DNA from 4 places in the Arthrobacter sp. CAN_A1 genome. Region 2 is predicted to be linked to each of the others. Evidence: riboswitches for the same ligand, from Rfam matches in the RefSeq annotation. Region 2 holds a riboswitch; each other region holds the start of a gene.
What was found. Region 2 has a riboswitch for cyclic di-AMP ahead of IWX62_RS07090 (NlpC/P60 family protein). Riboswitches for the same ligand answer to the same signal wherever they lie in the genome.

Region 1 (4,636 bases), on a different contig from region 2:
GCTCACATGATCGCGCACTCAGGCATGCAAGCCCAGTACGGGCCCCACAGACTATTCATCAGATGAATTCACAAAGGATCAGATCACCATGAAGCGTTACCTTTCCTTCTCAGTATTGAGCGTCGCAGCCGTCATCACCCTCGCGGGGTGCGGAAGCGACAACGATCCGGCTACCCCGGCGGCCGAGCCAACGGCGTCCACCCAGGAAACAACCACCCCGACAGAATCGGGGGCTGAGGTGTCCACCGAGCACAACAACGCCGATGCCATGTTCGCTCAGATGATGATTCCCCACCACCAACAGGCAGTGGAAATGAGCGAGATGATGCTCGTTAAGGGCAACATCAGTGCCGAGATTACCGACCTCGCCACCAGGATCAAAGATGCGCAGGGTCCCGAGATTGAAACAATGACCAACTGGTTGGAGGCCTGGGACCGGCCGGTCATGCCTGAAGGTGGCATGGAGGGCCACGACATGGGGTCCATGGGTGGCATGGACGGGATGATGGACGAGGATCAGATGGTTGACCTCGAATCAGCCGAGGGCGACGACGCGGCCAGACTGTTCCTCGAATCCATGACCGAACACCACGAAGGGGCAGTGGACATGGCTCAGGAAGAAATCGACAACGGCGAGAACCCTGAAGCGATCGCCCTCGCCGAGACGATTGTGGAAACCCAGCAGGCCGAAATCCTGGAGATGGACGAGTTGCTCGCCGAGCTCTAATCTGCCACCGATTTTAAGTGGGGAGGGCCAATCTGTGGCGCTCCCCACTCGCTCCTATTTTGACTTCAAGGACTATTGACATGCCTCGTATTCACCGCTCTTTACCCCGCCCACGACGGGCTGCCCCGGCGGTGGTCATGACCGCAGCGATCCTCGTCGTTACCGCTTGCTCACCACAACCCCCGCAGGGAGCCAACAGCGCCAGTACCGCGGCCCCGTCAGTCAGCGCGGAGGGTTATCCAACCGGTCACGTCCATGGCATGAGCGTGGATCCCAGCACAAACCGTGTCCTCCTCGCCACCCACGATGGCTTGTTCGACGTCTCAGAATCGCCCGCAAGTCAGATCGGCCCGACCATCGACCTGATGGGGTTCACCGCGGCAGGGAACGGTGACCTTTACGCCTCCGGTCATCCCGGTCCGGGAACCGACCTGCCCGACCCGGTGGGGCTGATCCGGTCCACCGACCAAGGCCAGACCTGGCAGCCGCTGTCCCGACAAGGAGAGTCCGACTTCCACGCCCTCGCCGCCACCGGCGCTGGGATAGTCGGTTTCGACGGCCAGCTCCAGACCAGTGCTGAGGGGGCGTCGTGGGAACCCGTTGATGAACAGATTCCCGTGTTCAACCTGGGCGCAACGGCCCGCGACAGTGTTGTACTGGCGACCACCGAGGAAGGCCTGCAGCGTTCCACCGACGACGGCGAAACGTGGGCTTCCGTGCCCGGAGCACCCCTGCTGATGCTCACGGCCCTTTCACAAGGAGCAACAGCCGGGATCACACCCGAGGGACAGATTCACACCAGTGATGACGCGGGGTTAACCTGGACCGAACAAGGAACAGTCCCCGGCCAGGTAGCGGCAATCGCAACCCACCTGCTAAAGGATTCCACCCAGCGCATCTGGGTCGCGACCGAAAACGGTGTCCAGGTCTCCAACGACAACGGGCAAACCTTCACGGACATCAGATCGAGCCACCAGTAAACGCGGGGTTAGGATGGCCGATCGAAATCCGGAAGCCCTGGGATCACCGCATGATACCGGGAGAGGGGCTAGCGCAGCAGCCTGCTGATTGCCTGTGTTGCTTCCTTAACCTTCGCGTCAACGGCTTTGGAGGACCCGCTGGTTTCGGCCTCCTTTGCTGCGGAGACGACACAGTGTTGCAAATGATTTTCCAGCAGGCCCAGACTCACGGCGTGCATGGCACTATTGACCGCCGCGACCTGGGTGAGAATATCGATGCAGTACTGATCCTCATCGACCATCCGCGCTATCCCGCGGACCTGTCCTTCGATGCGCTTCAGGCGCCGTAGATAGGCCGCCTTGTCTGGGGAGTAACCGTGTACTCCGCCAGCGGGAACCGGCTGGGCCGTTGCCCGGGACTCCGCCGTGGAACCTTCAGTGGAGGCTGCTTTCGGTGTGTCAATGGTCGTGCTCCGAGGTCCTGCTCCGGCGTTCACGGTCTATCCTTTCAATACCAACCGACCTGCTCGGGTAGTGCCCGGACAGGATCGATGGTGGGTCCCCAACGGCGCACTCCGCGCAGCCTTCTAAGTATTATCGATGTTTCGAACAGTCGCGAACGCGTGGACGTCGGAATCGGTTCCCTCCTCCGCCAGCGCTCCGCTATTCCTGGGAGCACCCTGAAAGGTTGCTGAATTCCGTTACCGTAATGTGACTTAAATACCAGGGTGGGGTATTCTCATTTGAGTGATCCTGGCATCCGCCGAGGTCATATTCCCGCGCAGAATGCCGAGTCCTGCCACTGCACCGGGAGCCGTTCGCACAATCCAGATGGCAGGGACGGGGGAACCACGTTTCCACCGGGCCACCGCACGCGGTGACCCTCGGGGTTAAGTCGATCCGACTATCCAGAGCAGAACCTGCAGCATCGTTAGCGATCGCAGGACAGCACAGATAGCGGTCGGCCGGGTGACTCCCATCCGAACCCGACAGCTCACCCCGCAGGCATGGGAGAGGCAAAACACCATGTCACGTACGTCCATTCCTGCACGCCACCGCGCCGCAACCACCCACTCCGTCGCCCTCACCGGCCTGGCCTACTCCGCGAAGACCAATGCCGTCGCACTGGGCAAGCCAGCCATCATCGCAGCCGCAACCGGCAGCCTCGTCTTCTCCGTCGGAGCCGCCGCCCACGCGGGAACCTACACTCAGGACACCGCACCCGCGCAGACGACAACCGTTTCGGCGCCGACTGCAGGTGTTCACACTGTCGTTGCCGGTGACACTCTGGGTGCGATCGCCTCACTGCACGGCATCAACCTCGATACCCTGTTGGCCCAGAACGGCCTCTCCTACGCCTCAGTGATCTACCCCGGACAGCAGATCCAGCTCACCGGCGGTCCAAGCGCAGCCGTCAGCCCCGCTACCGTTCCGGCCGCACCCGCGACACAGGCCTTTGCCGCGGCACCGGCCCCTGCGTCACCGGCGCCCGCCGCCGCGCCGGCCATGATGTCCCTGGCCTCGGGTTCCATTACTCCCATCGCGCCGGAAACCCCGTCAGTTCCCGCGAGCGGCGTCGGCTCAGCACTGGTCGCCTCGGCATACGGGCAGCTCGGCTCCATCCAGGACTGCACCATTCTCGTCGAGCGGGCGCTGCGCTCCATCGGCCTGAACGTCGGAGACCTCGGCCCCCTGCAGTTCGACCAGTACGGAACCCGGGTCTCGACCCCGGCCCCCGGTGACCTCGTCGTCCGCCCCGGCCACATCGCCATCTACGTCGGGAACGGAAACGTCATCAGCAGCGGCATGAACGGTTCAAACCTCACCATCGAGCACCCGCTGTCCGACCTCGCCGGTTCCTACTTCGTGCGAGTCAACGGCTAATACCCGACCTTGCGGAAATGCTCCGCAAGCCGATCAAAAGTGGCAGGTGTCCTGAGCGGAGGGCACCTGCCACTTTTGGTTCGCGGAGTCGGGTCAGACCGTCGCGGATCCTGCCGTTCGCCACGCCCTTACATCGAGTCGATCGAGGCGATAAGTATCTCGGCTGCTCGGCGGGCTTGCCGTGCGGGTTCGGTGGTTCCGCTGATCGCGGCAGTGGTTTGTGCGCCTTCGGCCAGGATGGCCAGCTGGGCGGCAAGTTCGGTTGTTCCTCCGGCGTCGGCGACGAGGCGGCCGAGGTATTCCTGGAACGAGTGTTTGTGGAGCCGCGCTACCTCGGCGACTGCGGGCGAAACGGCCCCGAGCTCGCCGAAGGCGTTGATGAAGCCGCAGCCCCGAAATGAGTCGCTGGCAAACCAGTCGGCGAGGTAGTCGTAAACAGCCAGAAGTCGGTCTTCGGGGGAGGCGGCACGGTCAACGGCTGTTGTGACGCCGTCGGTCCAGAGCTGATGCCGGTATTGCAGTACCGCGAGGACTATCGCTTCTTTTGACGGGAACAACCGGTAGAGCCGTTTCAGCGACACCCCGGATGCCTCTCGCAAAGCGTCCATTCCTACCGCCTGGATGCCGCGTGCGTAGTACAGCGCGTCAGCGGCCTCGATCACGCTGTCGCGTACTTTTCCCTCGTCCATTGTTCAAGTGTACTTGCGGGAGAACCATCGTTCCCGTACAGTCGGTGAAACGTAGAGAACGCTCGTTCTCACACTATTGGAGGGACACTCACATGCCGTTCATCACTGTCGGAAACGAGAATTCGGCGCCAGTGCAGGCGTATTTCGAGGACCACGGAACCGGTCAGCCAGTGGTGCTGATCCACGGGTACCCGCTTGATGGGTCGTCCTGGGAGAAACAGAGCGCAGCCCTGCTTGATGCGGGCTACCGAGTGATTACCTACGATCGACGCGGTTTCGGCCGGTCCTCCAAGCCGACCACCGGCCACGACTACGACACGTACGCTGCCGACCTGGCCGCCGTTCTGGAATCGTTGGACCTTCGCGAAGCTGTCCTG
Region 2 (4,636 bases):
GAATGTGGAGCACGCCTCGCGGATGACCCCGATCATCAGCACGAAATTTTGGATCCCCGTTGGTCCGCCCTTACCGGGCTGACTGGCACTGCAGCGTCAAGCGACGCGGCAACAAGTACAGAGTCTGTCGAGAGAGAAGAGAGTTAGTCGTGGCTGTTCCTAAGCGGAAAATGTCCCGCTCGAATACCCGTGCACGTCGGTCCCAGTGGAAGGCAACTGCCCCCAAACTGGTGAAGACCGTGGAGAACGGCCGCGTTACCTACAGCCTGGCTCACCAGGCCAAGGTAGTAACCGACTCCGCCGGCACTGCACTGTTCCTTGAGTACAAGGGACGCAAAGTAGCCGACGTATAACGACCGCTGCGTGCCTCGGCAACGGGGTTCCCGCAGCGTTCTTATGCGAATGCGTAAGTAAACGTGGCTAATACTGAAGACCTTTTGAAGCGTCTCGGTGTCTCTATTGACGCCGGGACGCTTCGTCTTGCCCTGACGCACCGTTCGTTTGCCTACGAGCAGGGGGGCATCCCCACGAACGAGCGCCTTGAGTTCCTGGGCGATTCGGTGCTGGGGCTTGCTGTCACTGACGCGCTGTACCGCGACAACCCCGACCTGTCCGAGGGTGACCTCGCCAAGCGGCGGTCCGCCGTCGTCAGCACCCGTGCGCTGGCGGGAATAGCACGCGAGCTTGACCTGGGTCAGCATGTCCTGCTGGGTCAGGGGGAGAAGCTCACTGACGGCAAAAACAAGTCGTCAATCCTGGCCGACACCATGGAAGCCGTCATCGGCGCCACCTACCTCAGCAACGGCATCGAGGTCGCCCGCGCCATGGTGATGCGGCTGGTTGCACCACTTCTCGGCAGCGCCGCGGCAATGGGCGCCGGCACCGACTGGAAGACCAGCATCCAGGAGATCGCCGCCGCACGCCGGCTCGGCGTCATCGACTACAAGGTGACCGGCTCCGGACCCGACCACGCCCGCACCTTCGAGGCACTCCTCACCGTGGGTGGGCTGCCGTATGGCTCAGGATCCGGCCCGTCGAAGAAGGAAGCCGAGCAGGAAGCGGCCGCCGCGTCGTGGAAGATGCTGCGGGTCATTGCGGCGGAACCCAAGTCGTCCGCCTACTCGGTGACGGTCCCCGCCGCCGCTTCGTCGGCTGAGGAATTCTCCGAACCCGACCCGGCTACCACAGCTTCCACCGAGTCAGCCTAAGCTTCACCATGCCCGAACTTCCCGAGGTCGAGGTGGTGCGCCGCGGCCTGGCCCGCTGGGTGCTGGGGCGAACCATTGACGACGTCGACATCCTCGACTCCCGGTCCATCCGCCGTCACGGGCTCGGCGCGGAGGACTTCGCCGGCAACCTCGGGGGAGCCCGGGTGCTTGACGTGGTGCGGCGCGGGAAGTTCCTGTGGCTGCCGTTGGCCGCTCCGGATGAGGGCGGTTCCCCCGGGGTGGCCTCCGCTGATTGTGTAGTTCCAGTTGCTCTGATGGCGCACCTGGGGATGAGCGGGCAGTTGCTGGTCAAAGACGCGGGCTCGCCCGAGGAGAAGCACCTCCGGGTCAGGTTGACCCTGTCGGCTGCAGAGGATCCCTCCACCGGACCCTTGCCAGCGGAGCTGCGGTTTGTCGACCAAAGGATTTTTGGCGGCCTCTTTGTGACATCGATGGTGTCGACCGATGATGGCCAGCCGGGTGGGCTGGGCGAGAGCCCGCTGCCTCTGATTCCGGTTGAGGCGTCCCACATTGCCCGCGATCCGCTGGATCCGGCGTTCTCCTTTGACTCCTTCTTCGCGAAGCTGCGGCGGCGCAAGACGGGCATCAAGCGCGCATTGCTCGATCAGGGCCTGATCTCCGGGATCGGCAACATCTACGCCGATGAAGCGCTGTGGGCGGCCAGGGTCCATTACGCCCGACCGACCGACACCATGCGCCGCGCCGACGCGCTGCGGCTGGTGGACGCCAGTCGCGACGTGATGGCACGGGCGCTCGAAGCCGGCGGCACCAGCTTCGACTCGCTCTACGTGAACGTCAATGGAACCTCCGGCTACTTTGAGCGGTCCCTCAACGCCTACGGCAGGGAGGGTGAACCCTGCACCCGCTGTGCCGCGGACCCGTCCTTCCAGGGTTTTTCCCTGATCCGGCGGGAGATGTTTATGAACCGGTCGTCCTTCAGCTGCCCGCGGTGCCAGCCCAGACCCCGCAACGGCCGCTGGTAGACCTGCCCCTGGCCCACCCGGTACCTGCCCCTGACCTTTGGCCCTGCCCCTGCCCTTTGCCCACTGGATGGCCGGATTCGCTGGGCATGTCCGGAACTCTCCACCGAATCGGCCCCTACACTGGGCAAACTCCTCTGAGAATGGCTTGGGCGGCTCCCGCAGCGGGTCTACCGCCCGGGCTCACTTCTCCTCCACCAGAGAGAATTGCCCACTTAGCGCAAGTCACCCTGCTGCGCCCTCCACGGGTGGGTAACCATGGGGCATGGACACCGTGAAAACCCTTCAAAAGCTTGGCGGCGTGGCACGCCGTAAGGAACTAACCCGAGCCGGCCTGGGCAGCGTACACCTCGGGGCTGCCCTGGCCAAAGGTGAGGTGGTAAGCCCCATGCCGGGCGTCTTCGCGCTGCCCGACACCGCGGGGAGCCTCCTCATCGCAACCTGTGCCAAGGCGGAACTCGCATGCATCAGCGCCGCAGCGCACCGAAATCTCTGGATACTGCGTCAGCCCCATATGGTCCATGTGAGCGTCAATCACAGCCGGCCGCTGGGAGAACGATTCGTTGTCCATCGTGCCCAGTCGCCTCTGAGCATGATTGATATCTGCGTGCAATGCGTCAGCTGCCTGCCAGAGCTTGATGCGCTGTGCATTCTGGAGTCGGCTGTGGTGCGGGGGTTTGTAGCACCACGTGAGCTGCTGGCCGCCCTGGCCGGGAAACGTAATGCGCGGGAGCGGGGAGTGGCCCGGCTGATCGATCCCCACTCGCAGTCCATTATCGAGACGGCCGCCCGCTATCACCTCCGACGGGCAGGACTCAACCCCCAGACACAGGTGTACATCAAGGGTGTGGAACCGGACACCTTCCTGGAGCTTGTCCGCCGTGGTCTCCGACGTCCCCGATCCGATGTCAGCACCGAGGGAGGTCATTCAACAGCACACTGCCCCCGTAACCTAAATGTGACAAAACCCCAAACCGAAATGTACAGTAGACGGCACGCCGGGTTCCGTTCAACTCAGCGTCCTCCCGACAGATTGCCTAATTCTGCCGCTGCCGTGAGGTCCGTTCGCATACATCCGGCAGAAGCGGGGGAACCAGTAGTGGTCGTCGAGAGACGGCCTAGGGGTGAAGGCGTGATAGTGCGCCCGGGTGGCTCCCATCCGAATCCGACAGCTAACTTCGCAGGCACTGGGAGAGGCAACATCATGTCCAAGAACCGTTATATCGCGCGCCACCGTGCGACCCCGCCAAGCGCCATGCAGACCGTTTCGAAGGCAGTCAGCTCACACGCTGGCGCTATCGGCCGTCCAGCAGCAGTCGTCGTTGCAGCATCAGGTCTGATGTTGAGCGCCGGACTTCCCGCCAACGCTGCAGGCGAAATCAACGTCCAGGCCGCGCCTGCACCAGTCGCTCAGGCTGCCAGCGCCCCGGCACCCGGCACCTCCAGCCACACCGTTCAGGCGGGAGATACTCTCGGCAGCATCGCCGGCACCTACGGTGTCAGCGTCGAGGCACTCTTCGCCGCCAACGGCCTCGGCTGGGACTCGGTCATCTTCCCAGGTGACGTCATCTCACTGTCCGGTAACGCTGGCCAGGCTACCCAGGTAGCAGCACCAGCAGCACCTGCACCGGCGCCAGCGACTCAGGTAGCTGCACCAGCTGCCCCCGCCGAAACCAGCAACCTGGGCATCACCACCGCCTCCGAGGACATCCAGCCCATCGGCGCGGCGTCCACCGGCGGCCAGGTGTCCAGTGCAGGTATCGCGGGAACCGCGCAGTCGATGGTCGGCTCACCGTACGTCTTCGGTGGCACCAGCTCAACCGCTGGCTGGGACTGCTCGGGCTTCGTCCAGTGGGTCTACGCCCAGCACGGCATCGACCTGCCCCGCACCAGCCAGGCACAGATGGGCGCGCTGACCCCCACCAGCAACCCACAGCCCGGCGACCTCGTCGTCCAAAATGGTGGCGGACACATCGGTATCTACATCGGTGGCGGCCAGATGGTCAGCGCCCTGAACCCAAGCCAGGGCACCCTCGTCCACGCGGTCAGCGCCATGCCACTGGTGGGGTATTACACCCTCTAAGCCCCCAGCCCCGCCTCTGCGGACCGGGAATTAGCAGTGAAGGCACCACCGGAGAGATCCGGTGGTGCCTTCATGCTTTTGCTCAGTTGGAGAGACGTGCGGCGTCGTACCAGCGAAGAACCCGCAATGCCCGGAGGGTGTTCCACCGGCTCGATGTACCAACGGGTTCTTCGAATCGGAAGTGGACCGCCCCGGGGTGAGTGTTCTCCAGCAGCCAACGTCCATTTGTCCGACGCTTGGCGCGCACGTGATCGACTGCCTCGGTCAGCCTCGGATCGGCTGGCCCGCCGCGGAGAGCGAAATAGCTCGTCGCTTTGAGCAGGTCATAGTGCCAGCGCGGAGGG
Region 3 (4,636 bases), on a different contig from region 2:
CCGGGCCCGTGGCCTTCGTCGCGTTCCTCGCCGGCCCGATCGCCCGGCGCCTCGTCAAGGGCGCAGTATCGCTGACCGCAGCCGGCCTGGTGGGCGCCGTGATCGTCCTCGGCGCCGATTTTGTTGCCGCCAACATGATTCCCGGTGTGTCGCTGCCGGTCGGCGTGGTGACGGGCGTCCTCGGCGCACCGTTCCTGCTCTGGCTGCTCGTGACCGCCAACCGCACAGGCCAGGGAGGCTGATATGGCGCTGACCGCCAGCGAGCTGACACTCGCGTACGACGACCGCACAGTAGTCCAGAACCTCACCGTCGAACTGCCGGCCGGCAAGGTCACCGTCATCGTCGGCGCCAACGCGTGCGGCAAATCCACCCTGCTGCGCGGCCTGGCCCGGCTGCTCAAGCCTACGGCCGGCGTCGTCAGCCTGGACGGCAAGGACATCCACTCGCTGTCCACCCGCGCGGTTGCCCGCACCCTCGGATTGCTCCCGCAGACCCCGGTCGCCCCGGACGGCATCACCGTCGCCGATTTGGTGGGGCGCGGCCGTTACCCACACCAGGGCTGGTTCAGGCAGTGGACTGACGACGACGACGCCGCCGTCGCGGCGGCCCTCGAAGCGACCGACACCCTCGAACTCGCCGATCGTTTTGTTGACGAGCTGTCCGGCGGGCAACGGCAACGCGTCTGGATTGCTATGGCCCTGGCACAGCAGACCGACATTCTCCTGCTGGATGAGCCCACCACCTTCCTCGACGTCACCCACCAGGTGGAAGTGCTTGACCTGATCACCGACCTGAACCGGCGAGACGGCATCACCGTTGCCATCGTCCTCCACGATCTCAACCTCGCCGCGCGCTACGCCGACCACCTGATCGCCATGAAGGACGGCCGCATCGCCGCCGAGGGCAACCCGTCCGACGTCGTGACCGAGGAGACAGTCACCTCGGTATTCGGCCTGGAGTGCCGCGTTATCCCGGACCCCGTCTCCGGCACCCCCATGGTGGTGCCGGTGGGCCGCCACCATTCCGACGCCGGGCCCACCACGGCCCCATCCGACTCGACCACCGGGCAGGGGTATCTGCCTAACCCGCAGGACACGCTGCCTGCGCACCACCTGGAGGCAGCATCATGACCGAAGTCAGCAACCGTACCGCCCGCCAGGCCCAGCGCGCCGAAGCGGCAGTCTCGGCAGTGACAGCGTTCGACGTCGTCGTGACCCGGGTGCAGCGCCTGAGCGACAACTTCCAGCGCATCACCTTTGGTGGGGCCTGCCTGAAGGATTTCGGCGTCCAGGGCCCCAGCCTCGATCTGCGCATCAAGGTGATGATCCCGGCCAGCCGGGACGACGACGCCCCCCGCCTGAACCTGCGGGCGCTGCTCGAGGCGCCCACCGGGGGGCCTGGCTGGTACCAGCAGTGGCTGGCACTGGACCCGGCCGTCCGGGGGTCGATGCGCACCTATACGGTGAGGGAAGCCCGGTGCGGCGATGATCAACCCGAGATCGACGTCGACTTCGTCATGCACTTCGACGCCGAAGGCAACGGGGGCCCGGCGTCGCTCTGGGCCGCCGCAGCGACGCCGGGCGACCGGATCTGGCTGATCGGCCCGAACGTCCACGCCGCCACCTGCACCACCGCCGGTTCCTACGGGGGGATCGAATGGCGCCCGGGGCTGGCCCAGCACATTCTGCTGGCTGGTGACGAGACAGCGGTGCCCGCCATCAGCGCCATCCTTGAGTCGCTGCCGACCGATGTCGGCGGGCACGCGTTCCTTGAGGTGCCGGACCCGGCCGACTTTCAGGACGTTCTCACCGGGTCGTCGGTCCGGATCACCTGGCTGGCCCGGGGGCAGCGCCCCCACGGGGAACTCCTGGACGCGGCGGTTCGTGACGCGGTCCGTGTGCCCGGGTGGGTGTCGCTGGCAGTGCCCTTCGCCGTCGGGGTGGATCCCACCTCGCGGGCCGGGCTGACGCTCGCCGCCGCCGCTGCCGTGGCGGCCGGCCCGGAGCCCGAAGAGGTGAACATCGACGAGACGATCCTGTGGGAAACCCCCCAGCGGTTGAACGCCTCGACGCTCACCAGCTCGCTCAACCCCGACCGACCGTCCGGCGCGCTCCCGTTCTACGCGTGGATCGCCGGCGAAGCTGCAGTGGTTCGAGGGCTGCGGCGATACCTGGTGCGCGACGTCGGCATCGACCGTAAGCAGGTTGCTTTCATGGGGTACTGGCGCAGGGGACGATCGGAGCTGAGCTAGTCGCCACGCCGTGAGTTGTGTAACGGAATTGTAACTTTTCCGTTAGGTGGCCTATCCTTGTAGGGAGCCATCTGCATCATTGTGGCTCCCGGCCTGCACGCCTAACCCTGTCAGCAGCCGGCCCCCAATTCACCGTGGCAGGGGTGGAGGACCCATCTTTTGGCAGTTTTCCTGCCTTCGGGGTGCAGCCCTTCGCACATCGCTTTCCCGCTCTCGTGCCGGAAAGCAGCAGTGGGCCGAGTCAACTCTTGCTCGAATCCGACAGCTAACTTCACCGGCGTTGCAGAGAGGCTCTTGTTTTGCCCAAGCCGGTCACTTCCGGGCGCCGCCGCGCGCCCGTTCAGCCCACGCCCATCCGCCGATCAGCCCTGCTCGCCACGGGTGCACTTGCCGCAGCGGCGGGCCTTACCCTGACGGCCTTCTTCCCGTCGGCCGAGATGTCACCGTCGCCCGTCGCCCATGAGCCGGCGGGCCCGACGGCGCCCGTCACCGCCGACGCCGATGCCACGATCGACTTCGGTAAGGAATCACCGCTCGCCATGGCCTCCACCCCGGCGGCCAAAACCACTGTGCTGTCCAGCGATGCCGCAACCTTCGCCGCCCCGATCAAGGGCGCGCCAATCGCCTCATCGTTTGGCTACCGGGTGAACCCGATGGGCGGGTTCGGTGACGAACTGCACACCGGGACCGACTACGCCGGCGCCTGCGGCACCCCGGTTCTGGCCTCCCGCGCCGGCACCGTGGTGGAGTCCGGGTGGCATGCCTACGGCGGCGGCCAGCGGATCGTGGTGGACCACGGTGGCGGACTCGAAACCTCGTACAACCACCTCAGCGTGCTTGGCGTGACCGTCGGGCAAAAGGTGAACAAGGCCCAGGGCCTGGGCGCCGTCGGCAGCACCGGCAATTCAACCGGCTGCCACCTCCATTTTGAACTCCTGGTTGACGGGGAAAAGATCGACCCCCAAACCAGGCTCTAACTCACGGAAAACTCAGGAATCCCGCCGTCGTTCCCGGTGTTCACGCCCCGTGGAGGGGATTGTCCAGACAATCCCCTCCACGGGGCCCGTCCGGTGGGAAACCGGAGCGGCTCAGGGCTCCGGGTTGGTGACGACTGCCGGATCCTTCTTGCCGTACGGCATCCGCAACCGCAAAGAGTTGGCATCCACCTTCAGCGACATGTGTGTGCCCTTGCCCAACGGGTCGCCGTCAAGCTGGATTTCCTGCGGCTCGTCGAGCTGAATCTCGGCTTCCCTGCACTGGAAGTACTCCAGCGACGGGTCCTTGCCCTTCCCGCGGGCAAACAGTTTCCCGACCACACCGAACCAGCCCAGCCGGCCGGTCGGTGCCACGGTCATGATGTCCAGCAGCCCGTCGTCGATCTTCGCGCCCGGGAAAATCTCGAGACCACCCATGATCTTGCCGCAGTTTCCGCCCATCACGCTGCGCAACCGGCGCTCAATGACCTCGCCGCCATCCAGGGTGATGCGCGTGCGGGTGGGCTTGCCGCTCAGGTTCCTGATGCCGGCATCGACGTAGGCGAGCCAGCCCACCTTGTCCTTCAGGTCGTCGCGGGTATCCGCCATGATTGACGCGTCAAAGCCCAGTCCCGCCATCACCAGGAACACGTGGGAGTCCTGGGCGCGGTCCACGGTGACGTGCACAACGTCGACGTTGCGTTCGGTGCCGAACAGGGCGGCCTTGGCGGCCTCCTGCGGATTGTCGACGGCGATATCCAGGTTGCGGGCCAGCAGGTTGCCGGTGCCCAAGGGGATCAGGCCCAGCGCCACACCGGTGCCATTGACCACCTCTGCCACGCAGCGGACCGTCCCGTCACCGCCCGCGGCGATCACCACGTCCACTCCGGCGTGAACGGCTTCCTGCGCCTGGCCGCGGCCCGGATCATCCACTGACGTCTCCAGGTAGAGCACCTCGTCCCATCCCTCGGCAGCGCAGAGCTCCGAAACGATCGCGCGAATGTCAGCGCCGGTATTCTTGACCGGGTTGATGATCAACGCGGCGCGCTTGGTCCGGGTGTCGGAGGGCTGGGTCATGGTGTCCTTCTCGATGGTTGACGGGGAGCGTGCGGGTGCATCGGCAAAAAGTTATCAGCAGGCTTGCCAACGTCAGCTTATCCCGCAGCAAGAACGGGTAGCCTCGTCTAGTGGAATTCTCTCAGCGATATGTGGCTCTTGGCGATTCGTTTACTGAAGGCGTCGGCGACTGGCATCAGGCCAGCCCCAACGGTGTGCGGGGGTGGGCGGACCGGGTGGCCGAGCAGCTGATCCTCGCCGACAGCTCCTGGGGCTACGCGAATCTCGCCGTTCGTGGGAAAAAGGTACGCCAGGTCCTTGACGAACAGGTTGACAGGGCGCTGGCCCTGCAGC
Region 4 (4,636 bases), on a different contig from region 2:
CGCTTGTCGGCGCGGTGACGTGCAATTGCTGCGCGAGTTGTCATTCTTGCGTTCTCCAAGGTTTAAGGGGGTCTTAGCTAACGCGGACGAAGCTTGCGCCGGGAAGGTCTGAAAGGGAGTGGAGGCCGGTGTTCATACCGTTCAGGCCACCGCTGATGACCTGGCCGTTGCCGACGTAGATTGCCACGTGGCCGCCGGTGATGACCAGGTCGCCTGCTGCCGGCGAACCGACAACCGAACCGAAGGCGAAGAAGCCGCTCGGGGCGATGTCTCCGACTGACTTACCGACCGATCGAAGTGCCTTCTCGACCATGGCGGTGCAATCCTGCGCAACACCAATCTGGGAGTAGGCGGATCCGACGAGCCCTGCTGCGATGTTGCCGGACGGTGCTGCCGGTGCTGGCTCCTCGGCGGCGGGCGCCGGAGTTGCTGCGACTGGAGCAGGTGCAGGTGCTGGAGCGGCGGGGGCCTCGACCGGCGCCTCGGCGGCCGGGGCAGCTTCCTGCACGACGGGTTCGACGACGGCGGCTGGTGCAACGGCTTCGGCTACTGGCTCAACGACGTCGGCCTGGACCTCAACGGCTGGTGCAGCTTCCACGACGGCGGGTGTTGCCGTGACGGCGGTGCGCTCGAAGGTGATCTCCGCGGTGGCGGCTGCGCTGACTGCATCTGCGGTCACCGATACCGAGTTCAGGGGGGTGGAGAGGGCAACGCGCTCGGCCTCGCCGATCCCGTGTGCCGGCAATCCGGCAGTCAGGACAAGCCCTGAGGCTGCGACGATGACGGCGGCCTGGCGGCCTACCGATCCGGCGTTCGAGGAGACAGCGGTGGAGATCGCCGTCAGGGGGCTGGTGTGCGTGCGGGCGGCCCTGTGGCGGCCCAGAGAAGAGCTAGTTGACACGTTTGATTGCCTCTCCCAATTGCCTGCGAGGTGAGCTGTCGGATTCGGATGGGAGTCACCCGGCCGCAACTTTCCTGTTGGAAACATGCGACTTAACCCCAAGGATTTCTTGCGAAATCCACTAATTGGTTCCCCCGCCTCTGCCATGCGAATTGTGCGAACGGACCCCGGGCAGTGGCAGAGCTAGGCGATCTGCTCGGGAGTGCCAAACCTATAAGAATTTGGCACGGGATCGACGGTACAGCAGATCGGCCACAATGTCACATTCCGGTCACGGAACGGTGTGGCCTTGGTTACAGCCAGCCCATGGGGTCGACGGTCTGGCCGTCAACCATCACTTCGAAGTGGAGGTGGCACCCGGTCGAGGCGCCGGTGCTGCCGCTCTGTGCGACTGCCTCGCCGCGGTCAACCTTTTGCCCCTCCTTGACGCTGCTGAGCGAGAGGTGGTTGTAGGTGGATTCAAGTCCGTTGCCGTGGTCGATCACCACACGGTTTCCTCCGCCGTAGGGGTGCCAGCCGGCGAAGGTGACGGTGCCGGCCGCTGCGGACAACACTTCGGTGCCGCAGGAGCTACTGAAGTCCTGTCCGGAGTGGAGTTCCCCACCCATCCCGGTAATCGGACTGACCCGGTAACCGAAGGGTGAGGTCATGATGAGATCGTCCAGCGGCGCGGACAACGATCCCCTGGCTGCGGCAGGCACGGCCGCGGACCCTGCGGCGGTCATGATCTCGGTGAGTTTGGCGTCGGCGTCGAACGTGCTCTGCAGTGCGGTGCGGCTGAAATCAACCAGTGCGGCGTCGGGAACCGTGATATCCCGCGGTGCAACTGTCGTTTCGGCGGCAGCAACGGCCTCACCGGTGGCGGCAGCCGTCTCCCCGGCCGGAATGGACGCGGCAGTGGTGGGCAGCGCGATGGTGAGGACCAGCCCTGACGCGGCGGCGGCAATGGCCACCTTCTGGCTCATCCCGGTCAGCGAAAGGTCGCTTCGGACCCGGGTGGCCCGACGTCGTCGCTCGAGCCGCTGGGCGTCTCTCGGGCGCGCTATTGGTACTGGGGCACCGGCACGGCGGCGTCCCGAAGCATGGTGCTTCGACAAAGGGTCCCTTTCGTATATGCCTGCGAAGTTAGCTGTCGGATTCGAGTCGGGAAAGAACTCGGTCCTGATCTGGTCCACTGACGCGGCACCGGATCCGGACTTCACCCCAAGGCGGCGAAACAGCCGTCATCGATGGGTCCTCCGCCCCTGTCACGGGTTCTCAGCATCCTGATCCGCTGACAGGGTTAGGCGTGCGGATCAGGTAACGCTGATGTATCAACGCCAGTTTTCCATTATCCGGGACCAGAAGCAAAAGAGATACGTTCGTTATCTTTTCCTGTGGATAACTTGCGGCAACAGTGCGCTGTTCTGCCCTAAACTACCGTCGGGCTGACCGAAACAAACACGTGTGCAGCAACCTCAGGCGGCAGTTCAAGAGCGCCTTCGATCCCCTCGACCCGGACCGACACGTAATCGCCGACCGTCTGCACGCTGATGACCGTTCCCGGTCGCAATCCGCCCTCATCAAGCTGTGACAGCAACTCAGGATCCACCTGAATAGGTTCGGCCAACCGGACCAGGGTGATGACCGATCCGGGCGGGTTGGTCCCGATCACTGACAGGAGGCTCAACACACCGGCGGTGAAGTTTTCGGTCGGCGGTCCGCCCAGCGCCTCAAGCCCGGGGATGGGGTTGCCGTAGGGAGATTCGGTGGGTTTTCCGAGCAGCTCGTAGAGGCGCTGTTCAACCCGTTCACTCATCACATGCTCCCAGCGGCAAGCCTCCTCATGGACGTACGCCCAGTCGAGGCCGATCACGTCGGAAAGCAAACGTTCAGCGAGACGGTGTTTACGCATGACACCGATGGCACGACGGCGGCCGAGGTCAGTAAATTCCAGGTGGCGGTCGCCCGAGACCACCACCAGCCCGTCGCGTTCCATCCGGCCGATGGTCTGCGACACGGTAGGGCCTGAGTGACGGAGCCGTTCGGCGATCCGGGCGCGGAGGGCAACAATGTTTTCCTCCTCCAGTTCCAGGATGGTCCGCAGGTACATCTCAGTGGTATCGATGAGGTCCGTCATGCGGTTCAGCTCCTAGGCACTGGTGCGGGTTGGATCAGCGGGCAGCTTGCGCGGTGGGAACGCGGCACGTAACGCCAGCGCCGAACGGGAGTTCTACGCCTCCCAAGGTTAACCCATTTCCTGCCGGCCAAGGCAATCAGCCGCCGCCGTCCACGCCTCCCGATGCGGTTCACAAATGTCGCCGGAGACCGCCAGTGCGGCAGAATGAAACCCGTCGCGAGTTGCACGCTTACCCCTTTGGAGGAACCATGAGTATTTCCCCGGACCACACAATCCCCGCTGGGCTCCTCCCCGCCGACGGGCGTTTCGGTGCCGGCCCCTCGAAGGTCCGTGACGGTCAACTGGAAGCACTCGCCCAGGCCGGGCGCACCCTGCTGGGCACCTCCCACCGGCAGGCGCCGGTGCGCAATCTTGTCGGGTCGATCCGGGACGGCCTGACCCAACTGTTCAGCGCACCGGACGGCTACGAAGTGATTCTGGGAGTCGGCGGGTCAACCGCTTTCTGGGATGTGGCGTCCTTTGGTCTGGTGGAGAACAAGGCCCAGCACCTGTCCTTCGGGGAATTTGGGTCCAAGTTCGCGTCGGCCACCAACCGGGCCCCGTTCCTCGACGCTTCGTCGGTGATCACCTCGGTGCCGGGGACCCGGCCCACCCCTCAGGCTGAGGCGGGAGTCGACGTCTACGCCTGGCCGCAGAACGAGACGTCCACCGGTGTTGCCGCCCCGGTTCACCGGGTGGATGGCGCCGCACCGGATGCGTTGGTCCTCATTGACGCGACCTCGGCCGCCGGCGGGCTGGACGTTGATGTCAGCGCTTCCGACGTCTACTACTTCGCCCCGCAGAAGAACTTCGCGTCCGACGGCGGCCTGTGGCTGGGCATGTTCTCCCCCGCAGCACTGGAACGCGCTGAACGCATCGCTGCCAGCGACCGGTGGATCCCCGACTTCCTGAGCCTCAAGACGGCCATCGACAATTCCCTCCTGAACCAGACCTACAACACACCGTCGCTGGCCACCCTGGTCACGCTGAACGCCCAGATCGAATGGCTGAACACCAGCGGCGGTCTGCGGTTCGCCGCCGCCCGGACCGCCGAGTCAGCGGGCCGGGTATACCGGTGGGCCGAGGCGTCCGGCGTCGCAACCCCCTTCGTGACCCGTGCCGAGGACCGCTCGAATGTCATCACGACGATCGACTTCGACGATTCTGTTGATGCGGCGCTGCTGGCGAAGGTGCTGCGCGCCAACGGGATTGTCGACGTCGAGCCGTACCGGAAGCTGGGCCGCAACCAGTTGCGCATCGCCACGTTCGTCTCGATCGAACCTGACGACGTGTCGGCCCTGCTGGCGTGCATCGATCACGTCATCGGCGGCTGACCACACCCGGTGAGCGTCACGGATCGGTGGCGGGGTCCCCGAAGTCGGTTTCAATGCGCAGCCGGCGTCGGGGTGCCCGGTCGTAGCGAAGACGGAGGTGGTGGGCCCGCCAGGCCCAGATCATCCCGGCCAGCGCCGCGATGAGTCCCGCCGCGGCAGCGACGGCGAGGCTCCACCGCGGGCCGAAGGTGTTGGACACCAGACCGACGATCGGCGCACCCAGCGGAGTGCCACCGAGGAAGA

Region 1: linked by a shared signal. The riboswitch ahead of IWX62_RS12930 (C40 family peptidase) and the one ahead of IWX62_RS07090 (NlpC/P60 family protein) in region 2 are both predicted to bind cyclic di-AMP.
Region 3: linked by a shared signal. The riboswitch ahead of IWX62_RS16210 (M23 family metallopeptidase) and the one ahead of IWX62_RS07090 (NlpC/P60 family protein) in region 2 are both predicted to bind cyclic di-AMP.
Region 4: linked by a shared signal. The riboswitch ahead of IWX62_RS10265 (M23 family metallopeptidase) and the one ahead of IWX62_RS07090 (NlpC/P60 family protein) in region 2 are both predicted to bind cyclic di-AMP.

Annotation. Positions count from the first base shown of each region.
Region 1 covers NZ_JADOUR010000012.1:25,134-29,769, reverse strand. The annotation lists gene IWX62_RS12945 (DUF305 domain-containing protein) at 89-727, shown strand; gene IWX62_RS12940 (F510_1955 family glycosylhydrolase) at 808-1,707, shown strand; gene IWX62_RS12935 (metal-sensitive transcriptional regulator) at 1,776-2,183, opposite strand; cyclic di-AMP (ydaO/yuaA leader) riboswitch at 2,496-2,709, shown strand; gene IWX62_RS12930 (C40 family peptidase) at 2,713-3,570, shown strand; gene IWX62_RS12925 (TetR/AcrR family transcriptional regulator) at 3,699-4,259, opposite strand; gene IWX62_RS12920 (alpha/beta fold hydrolase) at 4,352-4,636, shown strand, end outside.
Region 2 covers NZ_JADOUR010000004.1:258,668-263,303, reverse strand. The annotation lists gene IWX62_RS07115 (YceD family protein) at 1-147, shown strand, start outside; gene rpmF (50S ribosomal protein L32) at 150-353, shown strand; gene rnc (ribonuclease III) at 417-1,208, shown strand; gene mutM (bifunctional DNA-formamidopyrimidine glycosylase/DNA-(apurinic or apyrimidinic site) lyase) at 1,217-2,212, shown strand; gene IWX62_RS07095 (hypothetical protein) at 2,529-3,137, opposite strand; cyclic di-AMP (ydaO/yuaA leader) riboswitch at 3,250-3,410, shown strand; gene IWX62_RS07090 (NlpC/P60 family protein) at 3,414-4,292, shown strand; gene IWX62_RS07085 (hypothetical protein) at 4,375-4,636, opposite strand, start outside.
Region 3 covers NZ_JADOUR010000002.1:250,771-255,406, reverse strand. The annotation lists gene IWX62_RS03995 (FecCD family ABC transporter permease) at 1-242, shown strand, start outside; gene IWX62_RS03990 (ABC transporter ATP-binding protein) at 244-1,131, shown strand; gene IWX62_RS03985 (siderophore-interacting protein) at 1,128-2,252, shown strand; cyclic di-AMP (ydaO/yuaA leader) riboswitch at 2,358-2,547, shown strand; gene IWX62_RS16210 (M23 family metallopeptidase) at 2,552-3,229, shown strand; gene IWX62_RS03975 (diacylglycerol/lipid kinase family protein) at 3,341-4,303, opposite strand; gene IWX62_RS03970 (SGNH/GDSL hydrolase family protein) at 4,414-4,636, shown strand, end outside.
Region 4 covers NZ_JADOUR010000007.1:109,362-113,997, forward strand. The annotation lists gene IWX62_RS10255 (NlpC/P60 family protein) at 1-44, opposite strand, end outside; gene IWX62_RS10260 (hypothetical protein) at 74-901, opposite strand; cyclic di-AMP (ydaO/yuaA leader) riboswitch at 907-1,070, opposite strand; gene IWX62_RS10265 (M23 family metallopeptidase) at 1,195-1,998, opposite strand; cyclic di-AMP (ydaO/yuaA leader) riboswitch at 2,001-2,174, opposite strand; gene IWX62_RS10270 (metal-dependent transcriptional regulator) at 2,313-3,020, opposite strand; gene serC (phosphoserine transaminase) at 3,269-4,393, shown strand; gene IWX62_RS10280 (MFS transporter) at 4,410-4,636, opposite strand, start outside.